4 regions of the Sphingobacterium sp. KH_072 genome follow, and region 3 is predicted to be linked to each of the others. Evidence: riboswitches for the same ligand, from Rfam matches in the RefSeq annotation. Region 3 holds a riboswitch; each other region holds the start of a gene.
What was found. A riboswitch is a leader RNA that binds a small molecule or an ion and turns the genes downstream of it on or off. The one in region 3 is predicted to bind S-adenosylmethionine.
Positions count from the first base shown of each region.

Region 1 (4,261 bases), 200 kb from region 3:
GCTTTCTGCAGCCGCTTTGTTGCTTTCAAAACGTTTTTCTGTTTCTGCATCCACTTCACCATCCGCTAAAGTAGCTAGGTCTTTTACCTCGGCTAATTTCTGCTTAGCAAATGCCAACCAGTTTTTAACTTCAGCAGGAAGCGACTCTTCGTTGGTTTCATTATCCAAATCAAATGGTACGTGCAATAGGGAAGAAGCTGGAGCTACCCAAACTCGCTCTTTGCCTAATGCATCGACTGCTTGTTGGATTTTGCTCAAGGATTTTTCGTAGTCATTTTTCCAAATGTTACGTCCTTCTACCACACCCAAAGAAAGGGTTAAGGAAGCAGGAACTTTTGCTAAGATGGTATCCAGTTGATCTTCGCCGCGTACCAAATCGATGTGTAATGCGTGGACTGGCAGGTTCAATGCTAGATCTTCGTTGTCTTTTAGTGCCTCGAAGTACGTTGTAGCGATCAATTTGGTGTCGCCCGCCGCTGCATTCAATTTTTCGAAGACCGTTTTGTACAATCCTTTTACTTTTTCGTCGATATCCAACGCCAAGTACGGCTCATCAATCTGGATATATTGTGCACCAGCCGCCGCTAATTTGGAAACGATCTCTTCGTATACCGGCAACAAACGCTCGATCAGGTCGATGCGGTCAAAACCTTCTTCTTTTTCTTTACCCAACAACAGGTACGTAATTGGACCAATCAATACCGGTTTGGTCTCGATACCCAATGATTTTGCTTCGTTGTATTCTTTTAAGAATTTTTCGGAAGTTAATTTGAATTCCTGATTCTTGGTGAATTCAGGTACCATGTAGTGGTAGTTGGTATCAAACCATTTGGTCATCTCCATAGCCGTAACGTCCACTCCTTCTGCTTGGAAACCTCTTGCTAAGGCAAAATATAGGTCTAAGCTGTAGTCGCCATCAATCTTGTTTAAAAGGGATTGGTAGCGCGCAGGAATTGCCCCGATAGTCAGCGACAAATCCAATACTTGATCATAAAATGAGAAATCATTCGATGGAATCAATGTAAAGCCATTGTCCTGTTGCAATTTCCAGTTGGCTTCGCGGATGCTTTTTGCGGTATGTAGAAGTTCTTCTTGGCTGATTTTTTTTGCCCAATACGCCTCATTCGCTTTTTTCAATTCGCGGAAAGGACCTACTCTTGGGTAACCTAAGTTGTTTGTCGTTAACATAGTTTTATTTCTCTAATTTTTTTCGGATGTACTAATTTGCTATCAGAGAATGGCACCAGAAACAGTGACTTCAGCTTATCTTTCTCTTATCGCTCCCGTACAGGGTAAGAGTAGAATGTAGCACCTTGTCCAAGTGACAGGTTGCCAAGGCTTCAACGGGTCTATTCCCTCTGCCTTTCTCTATAAGCATCACAAACTTATGTAACAAATATATAAATTCCAAATTTCTTGCGAAAAGAGCAATGAAAAAAGGTTTAGCTTACCAAAAGTTTATATCCTTTGCCGTGCACATTCACAATTTCGACGTTTGGATCTTCTTTCAAATACTTTCTAAGTTTGCTCAAGAATACATCCATACTTCTGCCCGTAAAATAATTGTCATCATGCCAGATTTTTACCAAGGCTTCTTCACGCGTCAGTACATCATTCTTCTTCAAACACAGTAAACGCAATAGTTCGGCTTCTTTGGTCGATAATTTCTGTTGTTGCCCTTTGTACGATATCACCTGATTGGTGTAATCAAAGAAATATCCGCCAATTTCAAATTTGTCTGGCGTTTCGTCGTCTTTATCACGCGATGAACGCTTGAGAAGGGCATTAATGCGGAGCAATAACTCTTCTACTCGGAATGGTTTGGTGATATAATCATCGCCACCCAACTCAAAGGCTTGTGTTTTGTCTTCCATCATTCCCTTGGCTGTCGCAAAAATGATTGGAACTGTTTGATCCACTTTGCGGATATCTTTGCCTAGCGAGAATCCGTCTTTCTTTGGCATCATGACATCGAAGATGCATAGATCAAATTCATCTTTGCGGAATGCTTCCAGTGCTTCAATGCCATCTTTGCACAGCACAACGTCAAACTTGCCCTTTAGTTCGAGGTAATCTTTTAAGAGATCGCCTAGATTGGGATCGTCTTCTGCTAGTAGTATTTTTTGAGACATAAGTTCGTTTTAATATGTGTTAATAATCAAGCTATGCTTGTGCTTTTGGTAGCATGAAGTGGTAATGTCACCTCAAATTGTGTGCCTCTATCTTTTTCGCTTTTTACAGAAATCTTGCCATGGAGGATCTTAATGATGTTATTGACATAACTAAGTCCTAATCCAAAGCCTTTAACGTTATGAATATTACCTGTTGGTATCCTGTAAAACTGCTCAAAAATCTTTTCCTGATGCTCTTTGGACATGCCGACGCCTTTATCCGCTACCGAAATGGTAATGCTGTTTTTGGTGCTGAATGATTTGACTGTAATATGCGGCGAATCTTTACTGTATTTAATGGCATTGTCCAAAAGATTGAACATCACATTCGAAAGGTGCAGCTCATCGCCAATCACGACATCGCGTGTAGCCGCCAGATCTACTTGTAATGTACCATTTGCCTTGTCCATTTGCAAATTCATGCTTTCCAATACATCAGTTACTAGCGCATTCATATGCACCTTGGTGCGTTCGATGTTCAGGTTTTCTTTTTCTAGACGGGCAATATTGAGCACGCGCTCGATATGAGAACCAAGGCGTACATTTTCATCATAGATGATGTTGGCCAGTTTGGCTACCCGATTTTCATTCGAAGCGATCTCTTTATCACGGAGCGATTCGCTAGCAATCATGATCGTGGCTACAGGCGTTTTGAATTCGTGCGTCATGTTGTTGATGAAGTCTGTCTTCATCTCGGAGATCTTTTTCTGTCTAAAAATGATGGTTAGCGTATACGCAAAACAACCCACAAGTAATGACAGTAAGGCAAGCACAGCGATCACCATAAAAGTCATGTTGCCAGCGATATGACTTTCCTTATACGGGAAATAAATAGAGAGCAAGCCGGGAGATTTGCCTTGATCGCCCTGAAATAGTGCCGTACTGTATTCAACGGCGTCTTTGAGGCGCAACAAATCACGATCATCCACCTGAGATGCTGCCTGTATAATGAGTGGGGCACTCGGATTGGATCGGATTTCCATCAAGAAAGGTGATACAATGCCGCGATTGTATAATTCTTCTTGCAGATAATGTATGGCCAAGTCTGTTTTGATTCTTTCCTTCAGTGGGCGCTTGGACATCGCGATGCTCGCCGTGATATCCTCCATCACTTTATTGTCTTTACCGCCCAAGATGGCGATCGTATCGTATAAATTGGTCGCTACCGAAAGCTTTCGGTAGTTTAGTTTTTTTAATTCTTGTTCCACTTCTTGTAATCGCACTCGAGTGGCTGCATCTTCTGTAGGTGGCAAAGTGGCCCAAGCAAATGAATGTACTTGTAGCGTAGCGTCGTTCACAATTGGGATGATGAAACGCGTACTGTCATCACGACCGCCGACTTCGGCAATGCGCTTTCTAGCACCTACTACGGTAGAAATTGTGGGTAAGGTCGGGTCTAAAATATCGTAACTCTTCTCAATCGAGAACGTAATTAAATGATGATAATCCTTTCTTCGTACGTACGTTTCGAAGAAAGCATTGCTCACATAAGCGGCATTTGGAAAGTTTCTTTTGAGATCTTCTTCTTCATTTCTGTAGCGGTCGCGCGCATCAAAGTTCTTTACCCTAAGCTTGTTGATCTCATCCTGCAAAGCAATTTGTTCGGCTAGGATGATCTCTTTCTCTCGTTGTATTTTTTGATCTTCTGCGAATTTTTTCTGATTTAACTTAGCTTGTTTGTTTGTGTATTCATATACCTCTTGGCGTTCTATCTTATTGGCTACAACCGATAAAGAAGCCTTGACACTCTCGTCAAATATTTGAGATTTCTGAATATATGATTGGCGAATAAAGAAGTACTGCATGGCCATCACACCGAGCAGGGCAATAGACATGAACCAGATAATTAAAGTAATACTTCTCTTCTTCATAGGTGCAAAAATAATTAGGCAAATGCGGTCTACAGTGAGTTTAACACAATTTAACAGCATTTAGCGCAGCTGATTAATCGTAACTATACTGCAATAAACCAAAACAGTCACCAAGGCATGCCTTGGTGACTGTTTAAATATAGTATTTATAATACTAATATCTCAAATTACTGAACTTCAGAAACGCGGATAGTATTCGTTCTGCCTTTAGCATGCAAT
Region 1 is NZ_CM174457.1:412,420-416,680, forward strand. Features, by position in the region: gene metE (5-methyltetrahydropteroyltriglutamate--homocysteine S-methyltransferase) at 1-1,188, opposite strand, end outside; SAM riboswitch class I at 1,272-1,377, opposite strand; gene AC3IRT_RS01890 (response regulator transcription factor) at 1,443-2,132, opposite strand; gene AC3IRT_RS01895 (sensor histidine kinase) at 2,159-4,042, opposite strand; gene pyk (pyruvate kinase) at 4,210-4,261, opposite strand, start outside.
Region 1: another riboswitch for S-adenosylmethionine. It lies ahead of metE (5-methyltetrahydropteroyltriglutamate--homocysteine S-methyltransferase); the one in region 3 lies ahead of metF (methylenetetrahydrofolate reductase [NAD(P)H]).

Region 2 (4,261 bases), 1.8 Mb from region 3:
ATTCGCGTTTTATATTGAAGATTTCGCAGATTTTGAATGCGATCAATAGCCTCTTCTCCTAAAATGTTACTATTGATAAATAAGAACGAAACTGTTTCTGCGCTGAGAATGAGACTTGCCACATCTAGTGTTTCAGCTTCAAGCACTGTAATATCAACAACACATTCTTTTGCTACAAGAATTGTGCTATAGCGGCATAAGCTGCTTGAATCGGCGAATAAGACTTTCATAGTTGTAAGCTAATAAGTGCACTGGAAGTTAATAATGTCATAATTGTTTGTAACGTTAATATTACTAATATATTGATTAATATAGCTAATTTTTGTTATTTTTTTTGATTTAAAAAAAGTATATAATTCATTTAAGATGGTGGAAAATATCCATAGACATATTTTCTTTATAAGGACGCTAATATGTCTTTATTAGCAATTGTCTAGATTTAAGTTCTCTCCATATTTAATTTTACAGTTATCACTCATCCTATTTGATATCTCAACATGTTATAAGGAAATGATTTGTACGCATGAAAAATGTATTTACTATCTTTATAGATTGTACAAATAACTAATTGCCATTAAATATGTTTGCATATTTCAATTTAAATCGCATTTATTTTTTCTTATTAGCTGGGATCGTTAGCGGCTCGCTATTCTCCTGTCAAAATTCTGAACAGGCAAAGGAAGAAGGTAATTCAGTAGAAGCGCATCCAAAATTTGAATTAAGTGCTGAGCAAGCGAAAACAATCTTTGAGATGCCGGTTCACTGTATTACGGTAGAATATCCGAATAAGTTGGGACAATCTATTGGTAGCGATGCAGATCTAAAACCGCCGCGCGTATTGCGGCCTATCTTTTACGGCTGCTATGATTGGCATTCCTCTGTACACGGTTATTGGTCTATCATAAAGCTGCTGAAATCTTTTGATGATCTAGATAGCCAAGGTGAGGTGCGTGCTACATTAAATGCCTTGATTACCGACAATAATGCGGCTATTGAAAAAGCTTTCTTTGAAGATAAACATAACTTATCTTTCGAGCGCACCTACGGGTGGGCGTGGTTATTGAAGCTGCAGGAAGAGTTGTTGACTTGGGAAGATGCGGATGCGAAAAGATGGAGCCAATCCTTGCAACCCATGGTCGATCTTTTGCGCGGCAAATTGTTGGACTATTTGCCCAAATTGGTTTATCCAATTCGCAGTGGCAAGCACGATAATACCGCTTTCGGATTATCCTTGATGTACGATTATGCCCTTACGGCGAATGATCAAGCATTGGCTGATGCCATCACAGAGCACGCGATACGGTTGTATCAAGAAGATAAAAACTGTGATTTCTCTTATGAGCCGAGCGGATCAGACTTTCTTTCGCCCTGTCTGGAAGAAGCCTATTTGATGAGTAAGGTATTGGATAATAAAGCGTATAAAACTTGGCTCAACGAATTTTTGCCGCAAATGTATGCCGAAGATTTTAAATTGGAGCCAGCTATTGTTAAAGATCGCAGCGACGGCCAGTTAGTACATCTCGATGGTTTGAACTATAGCCGAGCTGCTTGTCTGTATGGTATTGCACGCCAAGTTCCTGCATTAGCACATTTGCGTGATATCGCGGATGCACACCTAGACTTTACATTGCCCAACCTCGGTAAAGAGGACGATTATATGGGCTCGCATTGGCTAGGCACATTTGCGCTCTATGCGATCACGCATCAATAAACGACTTCATCAGCAGGCGAGGGGAATCAACGTATTGTCCTCGCCCAACTCTACTGGTACCAGTTGTACGGTTGTGAATCCGTCATCATGTGAAATGATACGGGATAAATTCACGCCTTTGAGTGCGAGGCTATTGAGCACAGCTGTTCTAAAGGCTGCTTTCTGTGTGCCCCACGAAGCATTTCGGACAAGATCGTTATTCAAGTTAACGAGTTCTTTGATAGAGTAATTGTGAAAATTTTGAACCAAATGCTGGTACAGTTCGTGTGGAGTTTGCATACAATAGAATTATTAAAGGTGAAACCATCAATCGTATTCTGAACGGCCATTTAATCTGTTTTGGAATAAATCCCGTATTATTAAAACCACCGTGGTTCTGCGAACTCGGTTGGTATTGCACCGTGCAATTCTAAATACTCTACAAACTTAGTAGACTATTTAGTGAACTCCAAATAAACTTTAAAATAATTTGTCACCATTTGGTAATTTCAAATTCAAGCCAAACGATTTATTCATCAATTGGATAAAATGATCGGCTAGGAGTGGGGATGCTTCCTCCATATTTTGGTGAATGAAGAAATACAACTTTTGTAAACCTGCTTCTCTCCATTCGCCGATGCGCTCCACCCATTCGTCCAAGCGCGTGTAATCCGACGGAACATTGGCACCCACATAACGTACAAAGGCAACAGGCGTGGTGAGTCGCATGTGCAATAAATCTCGCCGTCCGGCGGTATCCACAAGGATGTTGGTTTTATCTGTTTTCTCTAGCAAAGCGAAATAACGCTCGGCGACCTCTTTATCCGCAAACCAACCTTCGTTGCGCACTTCAATAGCGAGGGGATATCCAGCAGGGAAGTTTTCTAGAAAGGATTCCAATCGGTCAAAATCTTTGGGCTTATAGTTATCGTGCATCTGTAGAAATGCCATGCCCAACTTGTCCTCGAATAGTACCGCCGAGTCGACAAATGCTTTTACCTTTTCATCGGTATTCAGCAGGCGGCCATAGTGACTAATGGATTGTGGTATTTTTGGAAAAAATTTGAAATCCTTACCTGTTTTACCTTTCCAAGTTTCTACCTGCTCTTTGGACGGAGAGTTGTAAAACGTGGCATTCAATTCGATCGAATTAAACTTCGTCGCATAATAGGCCAATTCATCTTTAGTACCTCTCGGATAAAATCCTTTCAATTCTTTCTTGTTCCATTTGGCGCAGCCCACATATACTTCAAAAGGCTCATCAGACTGATGCTTTTTTAGTAATTCCAGCGTAGCTGAAGGTGTTTTGGGTAAGGAAAAATCGATGGATGATGGGTCTGTAACGCTGCCAAATTTCATGTCTATTTATTAAGAATAGTGTAAAAGCTAAGGTAAGAAGATTTCGCCGTGTAAAAATCATCCTGAATATGTAACTTTGCGTCATGTCAGAAAAAATTATTATCCTCGATTTTGGGTCACAATATACGCAGTTGATCGCGCGTCGCGTGCGCGAATTGAACGTATATTGTGAAATTCATCCTTTTAATAACATTCCTGCCTTCGATGAGACGGTTAAAGGTATCATTTTTTCAGGTAGTCCATATTCCGTTCGTCAGGAAGATGCACCACAAGTAGATTATTCTGCCATGATGCGGGATTATCCTGTATTAGGTGTTTGTTATGGTGCCCAATATCTGGCTCAACATTCTGGCGGAGAGGTATTGCCTTCCGAAATCAGAGAATACGGAAGAGCAAACTTGTTATTTGTAGATCAGGAAAATCCTTTGATGACGGGCATCCCAACGCAATCACAAGTGTGGATGTCGCATGGAGATACGATTAAAGAGGTGCCTTCTACTTTTCGGGTAATTGCTAGTACCGACAAAGTGCGTGTAGCAGCGTATCACATTGAAGGTACACGTACGTATGGTATTCAATTTCACCCAGAGGTAACGCATAGTACAGATGGTCAAGTATTGGTGAAGAATTTTGTGGTAAATATCTGTGGATGTACACAAGATTGGACCGCTGATGCGTTCGTCGAGATGACTATTGAAGATCTGAAAACACAGTTAGGTGATGATCACGTCATCATGGCGCTATCTGGCGGTGTGGATTCTACGGTAGCTGCCGTATTGCTACATCATGCTATCGGCGACAAATTGCACTGTTTCTTCGTGGATCACGGGTTATTACGCAAAAATGAATTCCAAGAAGTGCTAGATTCATACGAGCACATGGGATTAAATATTAAAGGCGTCAATGCCAAAGATCAATTTTATAGCAAACTTGCTGGTGTATCTGATCCAGAGCAAAAGCGTAAAATCATTGGAGCTTCTTTCATTGATGTATTTGATGATGCTGCAAAGCAAATTCAGGCCGAGTTGCCAGAAGGCGTAGAAGCGAAATGGTTGGGTCAAGGTACGATCTATCCAGACGTTATCGAATCGATATCTGTGAATGGCCCTTCGGCTACGATCAAATCGCACCACAATGTGGGCGGATTGCCAGATTATATGAAACTGAATGTCATCGAACCATTGAGAACCTTATTTAAAGATGAGGTAAGGC
Region 2 is NZ_CM174457.1:2,370,785-2,375,045, reverse strand. Features, by position in the region: gene AC3IRT_RS10905 (hypothetical protein) at 1-230, opposite strand, end outside; gene AC3IRT_RS10900 (DUF2891 domain-containing protein) at 581-1,711, shown strand; gene AC3IRT_RS10895 (5-oxoprolinase) at 1,721-1,990, opposite strand; SAM-I-IV-variant riboswitch at 2,037-2,133, opposite strand; gene AC3IRT_RS10890 (DUF72 domain-containing protein) at 2,171-3,049, opposite strand; gene guaA (glutamine-hydrolyzing GMP synthase) at 3,133-4,261, shown strand, end outside.
Region 2: another riboswitch for S-adenosylmethionine. It lies ahead of AC3IRT_RS10895 (5-oxoprolinase); the one in region 3 lies ahead of metF (methylenetetrahydrofolate reductase [NAD(P)H]).

Region 3 (4,261 bases):
GCCCGATCGCGACAATGCATGCATAGACGGCCGGAATTTGAAACACCTTTTTAACCGCTTCTTTGGTTGGCACATCTTTGGTGCGCGACATCAGATAGAATCCAATGGTATCGCCATATAAGGCATTGCCCACATACGCCGAGATAATCAACGGCATTTGTTCTTCGCCAAATAGTGCCATCACAACGGGTATACCAAACCAACCAATATTATAATAGGAAAATGATCCCTTTAAAAGGCTACCATCGTAATCCGAAGCAAAACTTTTGTTCGCGATAATCGCCGGAATGTTCATGGCTAAGGCCAATAAAAATATCATAGAACCAGATACGGCTGTTTCAGCAAGATCAGCTTTCAGCAAATTCTCAATAATCAGAATCGGAATCAATGCGAATAACAAGACCTTGGAAATCCATTTGCTCTTCAAGTTCCATTTGGCATGCGCAAACCAACCTAATAGGATAAATCCATAAAGCGGCAGCACACGAGTCGCTAATTCATTAATGATATCCATGGCCGAGTTGTAAAAGTAAGTCGTTGGTGAGAAGGTCTGCCTGTTCGACATTGAACCACAATGAATTGATATCCAGCTGCGCGCCAGCAAGCTGATGTCCGATCACGTAAAAAGGGGATAATTCATTCCGGGAGGAAGTCCATACGCGCATCGTATTCAGATCGGCTAATACGCCAGCGATTGGATGCGGTTCAATGTGCTTTTTTTCCAGTAAATCTGGCCACAATGGTTGGTCTTGCATCTTTTCGATATCGCTGGATGGACCAGAAGCATTGATCACATAATCGGCTTCGTACGTGGTGCCATCTTGTTGTTTTAGGATGAATCGATCATTTTTCCACTCAATATCATCGGTGTGCCCAATGATTTCCAACTGTCCTGAACGCAAGATGTTGCGGATCTTGATTGCATTCTCCAGTGGAATAGCGTGCCGGTTGATGTCGAAATGCGGTTTTACCCATTTGCCAAAAAGCATTTTCTGATCAGGTGGCAGCAGACGCCAGATGCTGTACGAGTCTTCGCGCAAGGAATATAATACCGTTTGAAAAATATTGCCGTCGCCCGTCGCTTCTTGAATGTCTTTCTCCAACAAAGTTAACTGATCTTTATTGATGCGATCTTCGCTGCTCCAATCGATGCGTTTTTCTAAAGCGCTTTCTACTTCCGAGCGAAAAAGTCGGATAAGATCTATGATGCGAAGTGTTCTCTGCTGTTGGCGGATGATACTACGGATGCTGGACAAAGTCAACACCTTTCGGTCGTACGGTATCTCGGAAGGCGTTTGCACGCGCGGTAATAGGCCCGTGAGTGAGAAGAACTGAATCGGTCCCTCATGTCCATTATCCACCAGCGTAATCAAGGCGTCAATCGCCGTCAGGCTACTGCCCACGATGCTCACACGTGATTGCTTATCTTGAATCTCTTGGAGCAATCGGCTGGTAGGCCAAGGTGAGCAAAAGAAATGATCGGTCTTTTTCAGCTTCGCAAATGTGGAAGACTCTGGGTTTCCTGTTGCTAGGATCACGTAGTCAAACGACACGTTGCGTTCGTCGTCGGTTTGTAGTATGACCGTGTTTTCTGCAGAGATATCTGCGGCGATGATTTCAGTCGGATCTGTTTTGATATCAAGGCCAGCTTCCTGTCCCCATCTGCGATAGGTGTCCAACATAGCTTGAACATAATTGCCGTACAACATCCGAGGCGGATAGCTGTCGGGGTGCGTGCTTACCTGCGGATAACTTTCTTCGATCCACTCACTATGCTGATGCATCCATTGTACGAAGTGCATGCGCTCTTTTGGGAAGATACCCATCAGCCCTGCTTTCGTATTTAGAAGATGGCCTTGTTGCTCGGTGCCAAAGGCCAGCCCGTCGCCAAATTCCTTCCGTTTTTCAAATAGGGTGATGGAAATCGGAAACGGGTTTCCCTGCGTAAGATGCTTTTGTACCAGTTGGATAAAGCAAGCTACGCCACTAGCTCCCGATCCTACGATGGCAATTTTTTTTGGTAGATGTTTGACCATACAACTACCTAAACAGGAATCGCTAATGATTGTTTAGCTAAGCTAGCTGTTGCACAATGTTTTTGGTCGGCCCGGGATTACTCATGGTATAAAAGTGTAATACAGGCGCGCCAAAAGCGATGAGTTCTCGACATTGATTTACTAACCACTCTTCTCCGACTTGTCGTACTTCTGCATTATTCTTGCAACTCTCTACCGCCTCAGACAGTTCTTCGGGTATATCTAGGTGAAAAATGCGCGGTAAAGTGATCAGTTGTTTTTTAGTAGTCAATGGCTTTAATCCGGGGATGATCGGCACATGGATATCATGCTCACGACATTTGGTGACAAATTCTTTGTAACGGTCTACATTGAAGAACATTTGCGTAACGATAAATTCGGCGCCCATATCCACCTTCTTTTTTAGCCATTTGAAGTCGGCCTGTGCATTTGGCGCTTCAAAGTGCTTCTCAGGATAGCCAGCTACGCCGATACAAAAATCAGTTTTCGAAGAAGTCGTGATATCCTCATGCAGGTATTTTCCGTCGTTCATGTCCTTCACTTGTTGCAACAAATCGGTGGCATAGGCATGTCCGCCTTCGGTCGGGATAAAATCGGCATCGCCTTTACGCGCATCACCACGAAGTACCAATACATTATCTATTCCCAAGAAATCCAGATCAATTAAGGCATTTTCTGTTTCTTCTTTGGTGAAACCGCCACAGATCAAATGTGGTACGGCATCGACCTTATATTTGTTCATAATCGCGGCACAAATAGCTACTGTACCTGGGCGCTTACGATAAGAAACCCGCTCTAACAAGCCATTTGGATGTTGTTTATACAAATAATCTTCGCGATGATAGGTGACGTCGATAAAAGGTGGTTTGAATTCCATCAACTCATCCATGGTTTGGAAGATGTTTTGGATTCCCTGACCTTTTGCAGGAGGTAGCAGCTCAAAAGAAAACAAGGTTTTTCCTTGTGCATTCGTGATATGATCGATGATCTTCATATGTATCTGTTTCTTGAATGGAAGGCTTGCAGAGAAGAGGTGCTGGTTAGTGCTCCTGTTCGCTTATCATTCCCTTCGTTGTGAACGGGTAGATTGTAGCACCTTGACATGAGTCAGGTTGCTAAGGCGTCCGCGGGTCTAATCCCTCAGCCTTTCTCTATAAGCAATCACAAATATGGGAAAACGGTGTGGGATAACAAAATGCGGAACGATTTTAATTCGAGATCGTGCTTTGTCCACCTTTTGTCCACGGCCGTTTCGCTGATGTCCACCTTGTGTACTAAAAAAATAATTTATCCTTGTGAACACAAATAGACAAACGTATCAACATGGAAAACAAGAATCACCCTGACTACAATCCTGGGCCGCGTATTGGCATTACTTTCTCTACTTTCGATTTATTGCATGCTGGTCATATCATGATGCTGGCCGAAGCCAAACGACAATGTGATTACCTCATTTGTGGTTTACAGATGGATCCTACCCTAGATCGTCCGGAAAAAAATGCGCCAACGCAAACGGTGGTAGAGCGCTATATTCAGCTTCGCGGTTGTCAGTATGTCGACGAAATTGTCCCTTATTCTACAGAGCAGGATTTGGAAGATATCTTACGGTCTTTCAAACTCGATGTGCGTATTGTGGGTGATGAATATCAGGATAAGAACTTTACGGGTAGAGCCTATTGCGAACAAAAGGGCATTGAGCTTTATTTCAACAGCCGCGATCACCGATTTTCTAGTTCGGGTTTGCGCCGTATTGTTGCCGAGAAGGAAGCCGAGAAACTAGTCCGTGAAATGACGCCGTAGTACATTAAATACTACATTACGGGTTTTCAATTTTCTGAAATATCAGACTATTTAGTACATTCGTAGAGAATGAAGAAAATAGCCGTTATCGGACAAGGATACGTCGGGTTGCCTTTGGCATTAGCGTTTGCTTCGCATGCGCAAGTAGTCGGATTTGATATTGATGAAGCGCGCGTCAGCGAACTAAACCATGGCGTTGACCGCACGAAGGAGGCAGATCGGGAAGTTTTACGTTCGGCTCTTCAATTTTCGGTAGATACAGACGGTCAGAAAGGTTATATCGCTTCATGTGCTGTGGAAGATCTACGCTCGTGTACGATCTACATCGTTACCGTTCCTACGCCAATTGATGAGTTTAATGCGCCGGATCTCAGGCCTTTGCGCAGTGCAACGCGCATGTTGGGCAAGGTCTTGAAAAAAGGCGA
Region 3 is NZ_CM174457.1:214,018-218,278, forward strand. Features, by position in the region: gene AC3IRT_RS01005 (AEC family transporter) at 1-514, opposite strand, end outside; gene AC3IRT_RS01010 (FAD/NAD(P)-binding protein) at 501-2,036, opposite strand; gene metF (methylenetetrahydrofolate reductase [NAD(P)H]) at 2,074-3,030, opposite strand; SAM riboswitch class I at 3,091-3,196, opposite strand; gene AC3IRT_RS01020 (adenylyltransferase/cytidyltransferase family protein) at 3,360-3,836, shown strand; gene AC3IRT_RS01025 (nucleotide sugar dehydrogenase) at 3,906-4,261, shown strand, end outside.

Region 4 (4,261 bases), 1.4 Mb from region 3:
GGCTTTGATATCGTCGACGTGTTCGATTCCTACAGATAAGCGTAATACGCCCGGATATACGCCAGATCGTTGCTGCTCGGCAGCACTTAATTGTTGATGTGTAGTAGCAGCCGGATGAATAATCAGCGTTTTGGCATCGCCCACATTAGCAACGTGGCTGATGAGCTCCAAAGCATCAATAAAGTCGTTCGCTTTTTCGCTGCCGCCGCGAATGGCAAAAGATAAGACAGCACCGTAACCATTTTTCAGGTATTTTTGAGCCGAGTCATGATACGGATGGCTTTTCAGTCCGGGGTAGCTTACCGATTCAACCTGAGCATGGTTTTCCAGCCATTGCGCGATCTCTAATGCATTATCTACATGCCTTTGCACGCGAAGCGAAAGTGTTTCCAAACCTTGTGTTAGCAAGAAAGAATTGAAAGGGGAGAGCGCTGATCCAAAATCACGTAGTCCTTCTACGCGAGCACGAATAGCAAATTGTATATTGCCAAATGAGCTGTTTTCTCCAAATACATCGGCAAAGACCAATCCGTGATATCCTTCGGAAGGCTCTGAAAATTGTTTAAATTTTCCGTTGCCCCAATTGTAATTTCCGCCATCGACAATGACACCACCAATACTAGTGCCATGTCCGCCAATCCATTTTGTGGCAGATTCTACCACGATGTGTGCACCGTGTTCTAATGGTTTGAACAGATAACCGCCTGCACCAAAGGTATTGTCGACTACAATCGGAAGGTCATACTTTTTGGAAATGGCAGACAGTCGCTCGAAGTCAGGAATGCTGTATGCTGGATTGCCGATTGTCTCCACATATAGGGCTTTAGTACGGTCATCAATCAATTTTTCAAATTCGTCTGGATCACCTTGATCTGCAAATCGAACTTCAATACCTAAACGTTTAAAAGCAACTTTGAATTGATTGAACGTACCGCCGTACAAATGAGAGCTGGAGATAAAGTTATCACCACTTTCGAGGATGTTATTTAATGCAATAAACTGGGCTGCTTGTCCTGAGGCAACAGCTACGGCAGCGACGCCACCTTCCAATGCGGCAATGCGCTTCTCGAAGACATCCGTAGTCGGATTCATAATTCGAGTGTAGATATTGCCGAACTCCTTTAATGCAAATAGGTTTGCGCCATGTTCTGCATTGTTAAAGACATAAGATGATGTTTGATATATGGGAAGTGCGCGTGCCCCAGTGGTGGGATCTGCTTCTTGGCCGGCATGTATTTGTAAAGTCTCGTATTGTAATGTTTTTTTGTAGGTCATAATAGTGAATTTATTATGTGCGTGAATAAAGAATAGTCTGTAAGAAAGATGGCTGTCGTCTATTTGGTCGAAATGAAGGTAAGCAATGTACAGATCACAGCTTACGAGCTATCCCAACAACGACTACCGCATTCGAGCCTGACAGACTACGATTACTCTGGGCGAAGAAATGAAAAGTGTGGTGGAAACACGCTGTGACGTGTATGCCAATAAAGGTGTAAAATGTGTTTTGTCGTTCATCTGTTCTATTATTTATATACTCCAAAACAATGTTTCGGACAGGAATTGGCACCTTTTCAACTTCGTGTTGTTGGTTGCCAGTGGGTCATCGAGCCAGTCTCTCGCCACTTCTGTATAAATCAAGACCTGAATCGATAGAAGAAGGTATTGATTTGTATTATCGAATGATATACAAAGCAAATATAGGTTTTTTGGGGAGCCTAGCAAGAGTTTAAGCTAAAAAAATGTAATTGGAGAGTTATTTGTAATTTTTCTGTGCTGTCTACCGTTGCTTAAGTAAGTCGAAATTGGATTGCGTATGATCGCTTTTGATACTGTAATCGAGCACTGATTTTTCAATAAAAATAGCTAAAATGTTTTAGCATTTTTTATAATTTAATCTTTAATTTAAAAAGCTGTAAATCAGATGTTTGTTTTAGTGTAGTTGATACAATAAGCTTAATGTTAGCGTTTCGTGAAGATGCATTAGTTAATTTTGTTTCGTATAACAAAACGAATAAACTGTAATGCAAAAAATTCTTCAAGAATCTTTATCTGGACTTGTTCTGGAGCCAAAGGGTGAGTTGTACAGCGAGTTGACTCCTTCGGAATTGATCGAGCATGCTGTAAAGAAAAGGGAAGCGACATTTTCGGCTTCAGGGGCACTAAATATTATGACAGGAACATTTACTGGGCGTTCTCCGCGCGATCGGTACATTGTACGCGATGAGACGACTGAAGATGCGGTACATTGGAATGATATCAATCAGGGTATATCTACGGAGGTATTTGAGATATTGGAGCAACAAGTGAAAAAATACCTGGATAGGAGTAAAGCGTTGTATACACGTACAGCCAATATTGCAACGTATGCAAAATATGGCAGAAAAATCCATTTTGCGACGGAGCTTGCTGCGCAAGATTTGTTTATCAGCAATATGTTTCTTCCGGAGCAAGAGGTCGAAAATCACCGTGATTGGACTGTTTGGGTCGCCTCACTGCTGAAAATTGAAAATCATGAAGAACTAGGCCTGTGCGCTTCGAATGCGGTGGTGCTAGATTTTACGACACGAAAGGTATTGATTATTGGCACAGCATATACTGGTGAAATTAAGAAAAGTATGTTTTCGATGATGAACTTTGTGCTGCCGCAAGAGCATAATGTATTTTCAATGCATTGCTCGGCAAACACGGGTAAAAATGGAGACACTGCTTTATTCTTTGGATTGTCAGGCACAGGCAAAACGACGTTGTCAGCAGATCATGATCGCTATCTCATTGGTGACGATGAACATGGCTGGTCTGACGATGGAATTTTTAACTTAGAAGGAGGCTGCTATGCCAAATGCATAAATCTGAAAGTAGAAAGTGAACCCGATATCTTTGGTGCTGTGCGCTTCGGGGCTTTGACAGAAAATATGCTTTTTTTGCCGAATAGTCGCCATCTGGATTATGGCAATAGTTCGGTCACTGAAAATATTCGTGTTTCCTACCCAATAAATTATATCCCTAATGTGGTCAAGATCAATCGTTCGGCTGCGCCGAAACATATTTTTTTCTTGACGGCAGATGCTTTTGGCGTGTTGCCACCATTGTCTAAATTGACAGTAGAACAAGCGATGTATTACTTCTTAAATGGCTATACGGCGAAAGTGGCCGGTACTGAGGTAGGAGTTGCAGAGCCCGTCGCTACTTTTTCAGCTTGCTTTGGTCAGGCTTTCTTGCCGCTGCATGCTATGCGCTACGCCGAAATGCTTCGCGATCGTTTGCAACAAGATACTTCTACACAAGTGTGGCTCGTAAATACGGGATGGATCGGAGGACCTTATGGCATAGGTCGCCGCATACCACTTTATCACACCCGAGCTATGATTCGTGCCGTGATGCAAGGAGCTTTGGATGACGAACATTTTGTGCAACATCCAACTTTCGATCTGGCTATGCCGATTGCCTGCCCGCAGGTGCCTGATAATATCTTGGATCCGCAGTCGCTATGGCAAGATCCAGAAAGTTATACGCACAAAGCGCAGGAGTTGAAAGATCTTTTTGAACAGAATTATCAAAAATACGTGGATTAAGTTGCTGGATCATACATTATGGAATACAAGACCTTAGGGCAATTCATTATCGAGAAACAAGCCGAATTTCCCTTTGCCAAAGGGGAGTTATCACGCTTACTTCGTGATATTGGTATTGCTGCAAAAGTGGTAAATCGAGAAGTGAATAAAGCTGGACTTGGAGAAATTTTGGGCTCTTTCGGACAAACCAATGTGCAAGGCGAAGAACAGCAAAAATTAGATGTATTGGCAGATCAAGAATTTATATCTGCACTGAGGCGGGGTGGAGAGTGTTGCTACATTGCCTCAGAAGAACATGAGGAAGGATTAGATTTTTCATCATCCGAAGGATCTTCTGATGGAAAGTACATCGTCTGTATCGATCCGCTGGACGGCTCCTCTAATATTGACGTGAACATATCGATCGGGACAATATTTTCTATTTATAGGCGTAAGTCACTATCTGGAAAATTATTTGAGGAAGATATATTGCAACAAGGTTTGCATCAAGTGGCAGCAGGGTACATCTTGTATGGCTCGTCCACTATGCTGGTGTACACGACTGGGCATGGTGTTAATGGCTTTACGCTTGATCCAAGTATCGGCGAATTTTGTCTGTCGCATCCCATGATGCAAATTCCTGAAAATGGAAACACGTATTCTATCAATCAAGGTAATTTCGTCAATTTTCCGCCAGCTATCAAGGAATA
Region 4 is NZ_CM174457.1:2,727,312-2,731,572, reverse strand. Features, by position in the region: gene AC3IRT_RS12290 (O-acetylhomoserine aminocarboxypropyltransferase/cysteine synthase family protein) at 1-1,275, opposite strand, end outside; SAM riboswitch class I at 1,525-1,636, opposite strand; gene pckA (phosphoenolpyruvate carboxykinase (ATP)) at 2,022-3,572, shown strand; gene fbp (class 1 fructose-bisphosphatase) at 3,588-4,261, shown strand, end outside.
Region 4: another riboswitch for S-adenosylmethionine. It lies ahead of AC3IRT_RS12290 (O-acetylhomoserine aminocarboxypropyltransferase/cysteine synthase family protein); the one in region 3 lies ahead of metF (methylenetetrahydrofolate reductase [NAD(P)H]).